Regions from separate parts of the Pseudoduganella sp. SL102 genome, predicted to be linked through region 1. Evidence: predicted binding sites of a transcription regulator. Region 1 holds the regulator's gene; each other region holds the start of a gene.

Region 1 (2,201 bases):
TCCACAAGCGTGCCACCCTCGGCCTGTCGTACCTGCCGCAGGAGGCGTCGGTGTTCCGCAAGCTGACCGTGGAAGAAAACATCCGTGCCGTGCTGGAGATCCAGAAGGTAAACGGCAAGGCGCTCACCAGGGCGGAGATCGACGAGCGGCTGAACGCGCTGCTGGCCGACCTGCAGATCGAGAAGCTGCGCGAGAACACGGCGCTGTCGCTGTCCGGCGGTGAACGGCGCCGGGTGGAGATCGCCCGCGCGCTGGCAACCAATCCCCGCTTCGTGCTGCTGGACGAGCCGTTTGCCGGCGTCGACCCGATCGCCGTGATCGAGATCCAGCGCATCGTGCGTTTCCTGAAGGAGCGCAGCATCGGCGTATTGATCACGGATCACAACGTGCGGGAAACGCTGGGCATCTGCGACCGGGCGTATATCATCAACCAGGGCAGTGTGCTGGCTTCCGGCCGGCCCGACGACATCATCGCCGACGAGTCCGTACGTCGTGTCTATCTGGGTGAACATTTCCGCATGTGAGCGGCCTTGACCAGACCTCAACCAGCTCCTAATCAGCCATGAAACAGTCCTTGCAACTGCGCACTTCCCAGCACCTCGCGCTGACGCCGCAACTGCAGCAGTCGATCCGGCTGCTGCAATTGTCCACGCTGGAGCTGCACCAGGAACTGGAACAGCTGCTGACCGATAACCCGCTGCTGGAGCGGCTCGACGATCCTCTCGACCGCTCGGTGCGCTTGCTGGCCGATGGCGCGATCAACACGACGCAAGGGGCCGGCGAGGCGCCACCGGAAGGCGGGCCGCCGCAGGATGCGCCCGCCGCGCCGGAACCCGAGCCGTTCGATGGCGGCGAGGGCGTAGGCCTCGATGCCGGCACCGGCGATACCGACTGGAGCAGCGCCGGCAGCGGCAAGGGGCCGGACGACGACGATGCCCGCCCCCAGCTGGAAGCCAGCCACCGCAGCCTGCGCGAGCACCTGATGGAGCAGATGCGCGTGACCGTGCTGGAGGCGCGCGACCGGGGCCTGGTGGAACTGATCATCGATGCGCTCGACGATAACGGCTACCTCGAGGAAAGCCTGGAAGAGATCCACGAGCGCATGCCGGAAGAGCTGGAAATCGAGATCGGAGAATTGCGCACCGCGCTCAACCTGCTGCAGAGCTTCGACCCGCCGGGCATTGGCGCGCGCAACGCTTCCGAGTGCCTGGCGCTGCAGATCCGGCGCATGCCCGGCGTGCCGCTGGTAACGCGGCGCATGGCGCTGTGCATCGTTGAAAAACACTTGCAGTGGTTTGCCCAGCGCGACTTCAACAAGCTCAAGAAGGCGCTCGACTGCGACGACGAAGACCTGCGTGAAGCACAGGCCGTGATCCGCCAATGCAACCCGCATCCGGGCGCCGCCTTCGCGGCCGACGTGTCAGACTACGTGGTACCGGATGTGGTGGTAAAGCGGGGGCGCAACGGCTGGATCGTCACGTTGAACAACGACGTGATGCCCCGCCTGCGTGTCAATGCGCTGTACGCCAGCCTGCTCAAGCAGGGCAAGGGCGAGACGCAGATGAATGCACAGCTGCAAGAAGCAAAGTGGCTGATCAAGAATATGCGCCAGCGCTTCGACACGATCCTCCGCGTGGCCCAGGCCATCGTCGAACGGCAGAAGAACTTTTTCTCGCATGGCGCGGTGGCAATGAGACCCCTTGTGTTGCGTGAAATAGCTGATACACTGGGTCTACACGAGAGTACTATCTCTCGGGTAACAACTCAAAAATATATGCTGACGCCGCATGGCATGTTTGAGTTGAAGTACTTTTTTGGCAGCCACGTTGCAACCGAAGCTGGCGGGGAAGCATCCTCGACTGCGATCCGGGCGCTGATCGTGCAATTCACAGGAGCCGAAGACCCGAAGAACCCTTTATCCGACAGTAAGATTGCGGACATGCTGGGTGAACAAGGCATGGTGATTGCGCGACGCACTGTTGCCAAATATCGCGAAGCATTGAAAATCCCCCCGGTCAGCCTCCGCAAATCGCTATAGCAGTTCGTTGCAAGCGCATTTGCAAACCCCTTTGCAAGCCCTTGCGGCAAATCCTGGTAGTGCTTGGGTTCCTCTGCGCCGCCTTGCCTGTTTTGGCGGATAACGCACGAACCTGTTATATCTTCTTTAGGAGTGTGTGTATGAATCTGACCATCAGTGGACA
Region 2 (2,201 bases), 160 kb from region 1:
TGCCCACGCCGGAAGCCAGCAGGTCATGGAAGGCCAGCGGGTCGGAGAACGCACCCGGTCCCGGAGTCACGCCGGCGCCCGGATTGACGGCGAAGCCGCGGCCACTGCGGCCCTTGTAACTGAGGTCGCCCGCCGCCAGGTGGCCTTCGTGCTTCAGGTAGTCGAGCAGCGCGCGCTGGTCGTCGCTGGAGAGCGCCTTGTCGAGCTGGTGGTCCTGCACCGACTTGGCCAGCAGTTCGGCCACGTGGCCGCGCATGTCCGCCTTGATCTGCGCGGGGCGCAGGCGCTGCTTCGACAGCGGGCCGCCGTTTTCCAGGTAGACGAAGGAGTGATCGTTATCGTTGACCATCACTTCCAGCGGCACTTCGAACAGGCGCGTGTAATGCAGCGTGGACTGGTGGTGCAGCGGGATACGCCAGGGGCCGTGGTTGATGTATTCGCCTTTCTCGAAAGCGCAGCGCTGTGTTTCGCCACCCAGTTCGGTCAGCTCGAAACCATTGCGCGCGGTCTGGCAGCGGCCGCCGGCGAAACCGCGCGCTTCCAGTACCTGCACGCGGTAGCCCAGCTTGGCCATCTCGTAGGCGGCCGTCATGCCGGCCAGCCCGGCACCCAGGATCACCACCGATTTGCCCTTGCCGCTGCCGGTCAGCGCCGGCGGGCCGGACATCGTCGATGCGATGCCCATGCCCCAGGCATTCATCGCATTGAGCAGCAGCCCGGTACCGCCCACCGCGGCGGCACGGTACAGGAAATCGCGCCGCGTTGCCGCCTTCATCAACCCTTGTTTCATCGCTGCCCCTTCTTGTGTAGGTGAACATGCTTGCACATGGGTATCTAAGCAATCGGTATGCCACTGCCTATCTGGTAAGCACTCTTTTTGACGAGGCGAATGAAGTGGTTTCGCGCCTGGCGGCCGGTGCGCGCACGCATCGGCGACCGCCACCGGCGGCAGTCATGGGTGGCAGCAGTCAATCGCAGCCCTGCCAGCGTCCAGACATTGTTTGGCGGAGGGTGCGGCATCAAAGTCGCTGCGGCATTGCGCGGTGCACCAGTGCGGCGCACGAAAAAAAAGCGCGCCGGGCGGCGCGCTGAAAATACAACGAGGGTGAAGGAAATCAGCCGACGAAACCGGCGACGATGCGTTCGAAGCTGGGGTGCTGCCCGGCTGCCGGCGCGCGCCGGATCGGGGTTTCCGGGCGGGTGAACGGCTGGGCCGCCGCGATGCCGCGCTGCACCGGCTGGCAGGGATGGAAGCGCATCGGCGCGGCCGGGTCGGGCAGGTAGACGCCGTCGCCCGTGGATTCGCCATGTTCGTCATGCGCCACGCGCACGACCCAGCGGCCGCGCTGGCGCGCCCGCTCGAACCAGCGTTCTTCCACCGCCTTGGCGCAGGTGTACAGCTGGCCACCCAGGCTGATGCCCTCTTCCGTCACCAGCGCATCGTGCAGCGGCAGCAGCGCGCAGTGCACCAGGTCTTCCGCATACTGCTTCAGCGCGGCGCCCCGTTCGCGCACGCCCCAGTCCCACAGCTGCAGCGGCGCCGGGCCCACGCCATTGCCGCTGCCGTTACCTATTCCCTGCAGGTTGTGTTCCAGGATGGCGTCGATCACGAGGCGGCGGAACTGCTGGAGGTCGAGTGCGCCGTCCAGCGGGCCCAGTTCGGAAGACAGCGCGGGCGCCATGGCCGGCGCGTCCGCACGCAACAGCGCGAAGCGGCGCTCCAGCGCGGCCCGCGCCGGCACCTCGGCCGGAATCCCTGTCACGCAGCGCACGCCGAAATTGTCCTGCAGCGCGCGGCCGCCGTCGCCGCCGGCCAGCGCACCGGGCACCAGCAGCCGCTCAGGCAGGTGGCGGCATGGCCAGTCCTGCGTGGCGATGACGCGGCCATGGCGCAATGCCTGGCGCGGTTTGTCGGCTGCGCAGTTGGCCAGCGCCATCAGCGCATGGCGCCATGCCGGCGCTTCCAGGCTGACATGGAAGCCCGTGACCATGCCCGAGAACATGTCGCTGACCAGATAGATGACGGGCCGGCCAGCCAGCCGGCGGCGTTCGCCACCACCCAGCAACTGCACGTCGGCGCGCACGGCGGCAATCTGGAAGGCGGCACCGGGCCGTCCTTCGGCTTCCACCTGCGCATGCGGTGCCAGCGGCAGCGGGCGCGGGGCGGGCCGCAGGATGCGGCCCTGGTCGAGCCAGTAGCT
Region 3 (2,201 bases), 2.3 Mb from region 1:
GCGGCGTAGCGGCGCGAGAATCCATCTGGAAGCGGATCCTGCTCGACACCCTGCTGCCGCTGTCGGCACTGATCATGCTGATGACCGTGATCGTCTGGGCCGGCACCGGCGCCGGGCTCGCGCCGCTGCTGCGCCTGCGCCGCGAAGTGGAAGGCCGCTCGCCGAACGACCTCACCCCGCTGCGCGCCGAAGCGGCCCCGCGCGAACTGCGCTCGCTGGTGCGCGCGCTGAACGCGCTGCTGGCCGCGGTGCGCCAGAATGTCGATGCTCAGAAGCGCTTCATCGCCGATGCCGCCCACCAGTTGCGCACGCCGCTGGCGGGCCTGATCAGCCACGCCGAACTGGCACTGGGCGCGACCAACGACAAGGCCCTGGTGGCCCGCCTGACCATGCTGCACCAGAGCGCCACGCGCAGCGCCCACCTCATTTCCCGCATGCTGATGCTGGCGCGCGCCGAGCCCGAGGCGGCCATGGTGCGGGAGCGCTCGCCCGTCGAACTTGGCGCGCTGGTCGAGCAGGTGGTCGCGGACATGGTGCCGAAGGCGCTGCGTGCCGGCGCCGATCTCGGCATCGCCGACCAGGGCGCGGCGGATGATCCGGCTGGCCTGCAGGTGCTGGCCAATCCGATGCTGCTGGCCGAGGCGCTCGTCAACATCCTCGACAACGCCATCGAATATGCCGGCTCGGGCAGCGAGATCACCGTGGCCCTGTGGCGCGATGGCGGCCATGCCCGCATCAGCGTCAGCGACAACGGCCCCGGCATCGCCCGCGCCGACCATGCTCGCGTGTTCGACCGGTTCGTGCGTGCCACGGACCAGGGCCTGGGCTGCGGGCTGGGCCTGGCGATCGTGCAGGAGATCGTCATGCAGCATGGCGGCAGCGTGGCGCTGGAAGATGTCGATCCGCACGGCCTGGAGGTGATCGTCAAGCTGCCCTTGCTGTGACAAGCCGGCAGGAAGGGCTCTTCCACCTGCAAACCGGCCGGCGATACATCGGTGGTGCAGACCTTCCGGCCTTCGACTGGCACAGTGCGTCATCGGGGCTGACACACTGTTCGGTTTTGACACACTGTTGCGCCGACCTGCGTCACAGCCCTTCCGCATCCGGTGGCGCAATGGGCTTCCCACCTGTGCCCGCTGCGCGCCAGGTCCTGCCTCGCCTGCCTCGCCCTCTTTGGCACGATTCTCGCTTTATGCCCGTGACTGCACGAACCGTGCGGTAAGCCCTTGAGCCGTCCGTCCGCGTAACCGGCCTGCTCATCACACCAACCTGGAGGAGACCTGTCATGACCTGGAGCAAACCGGAATTTACCGACCTGCGGTTCGGATTCGAAATCACGATGTATATCGCAAACCGCTAGGGCCTGGCTCGGGAAACCGTGCCGCAGGGTGAGCCGGGCACGGATTTCCGTCCACTGAACGACACCATGAAAATCATCGTATTGGGCTCGGCAGCCGGCGGCGGCTTCCCGCAGTGGAACTGCAACTGCCGCAATTGCGCGGGCGTGCGCAACGGCACGCTTGCCGCCACGGCCCGTACCCAATCGTCGATCGCGGTCTCGGGCGATGGCAACGACTGGGTGCTGATCAACGCGTCTCCCGACATCCTGGCGCAGATCCGCGCGACGCCGGCGCTGCAGCCGTCGCGGGCAAAGCGCGATTCCCGCATCGCCGCCGTGATGCTGATGGATGCGCAGATCGACCATATCACCGGTCTGTTGATGCTGCGCGAGGGAACGCCGCTGCCACTCTACTGCACCGCATCGGTATGGAACGATCTCAACACCAGCCTGCCCCTGGCGCCGGTGCTGTCGCACTACTGCGGTGTGCATTGGCATGCGTTGCACACCATCGGCGACGGGCCCGGCATGCAGGCGGTGCAGGTGCCGGGCATCGACGGCATCCGTTTCATGCCGCTGGTCCTGTCCAGCAAGGCGCCGCCGTATTCGCCGCACCGCACGCAGCCGGGCATCGGCGACAATATCGGCCTGCTGATCGAGGATACCGGCAGCGGCAGGTCGCTGTTCTACGCGCCGGGGCTGGGCATGATCGAGCCGCAGGTCGATGCCGCGATGCGCCAGGCCGACTGCGTGCTGGTCGATGGCACGTTCTGGCGCGCCGACGAGATGATCGAACTGGGCTTTTCCAGCAAAAGCGCGGCCGACATGGGCCATTTGCCGCAGTCGGGCGAGGCCGGGATGA

What was found. The regulator sigma-54, encoded in region 1, starts transcription at its own class of promoters, with help from an activator protein. The targets are predictions, from matches to a motif close to TGGCANGNAANCTGCTTT.
Region 2: OU994_RS04855 (flavin monoamine oxidase family protein) is a predicted target of sigma-54. The motif match lies at 836-853, and genes of this name have one in related genera.
Region 3: pqqA (pyrroloquinoline quinone precursor peptide PqqA) is a predicted target of sigma-54. The motif match lies at 1,175-1,192, and genes of this name have one in related genera.

The regions. Positions count from the first base shown of each region.
Region 1 is NZ_CP115554.1:978,505-980,705, forward strand. Features, by position in the region: gene lptB (LPS export ABC transporter ATP-binding protein) at 1-524, shown strand, start outside; gene OU994_RS04170 (RNA polymerase factor sigma-54) at 563-2,038, shown strand; gene hpf (ribosome hibernation-promoting factor, HPF/YfiA family) at 2,179-2,201, shown strand, end outside.
Region 2 is NZ_CP115554.1:1,137,286-1,139,486, reverse strand. Features, by position in the region: gene OU994_RS04855 (flavin monoamine oxidase family protein) at 1-790, opposite strand, end outside; gene OU994_RS04850 (hypothetical protein) at 1,116-2,201, opposite strand, start outside.
Region 3 is NZ_CP115554.1:3,276,820-3,279,020, reverse strand. Features, by position in the region: gene OU994_RS13970 (sensor histidine kinase) at 1-944, shown strand, start outside; gene pqqA (pyrroloquinoline quinone precursor peptide PqqA) at 1,286-1,360, shown strand; gene pqqB (pyrroloquinoline quinone biosynthesis protein PqqB) at 1,427-2,201, shown strand, end outside.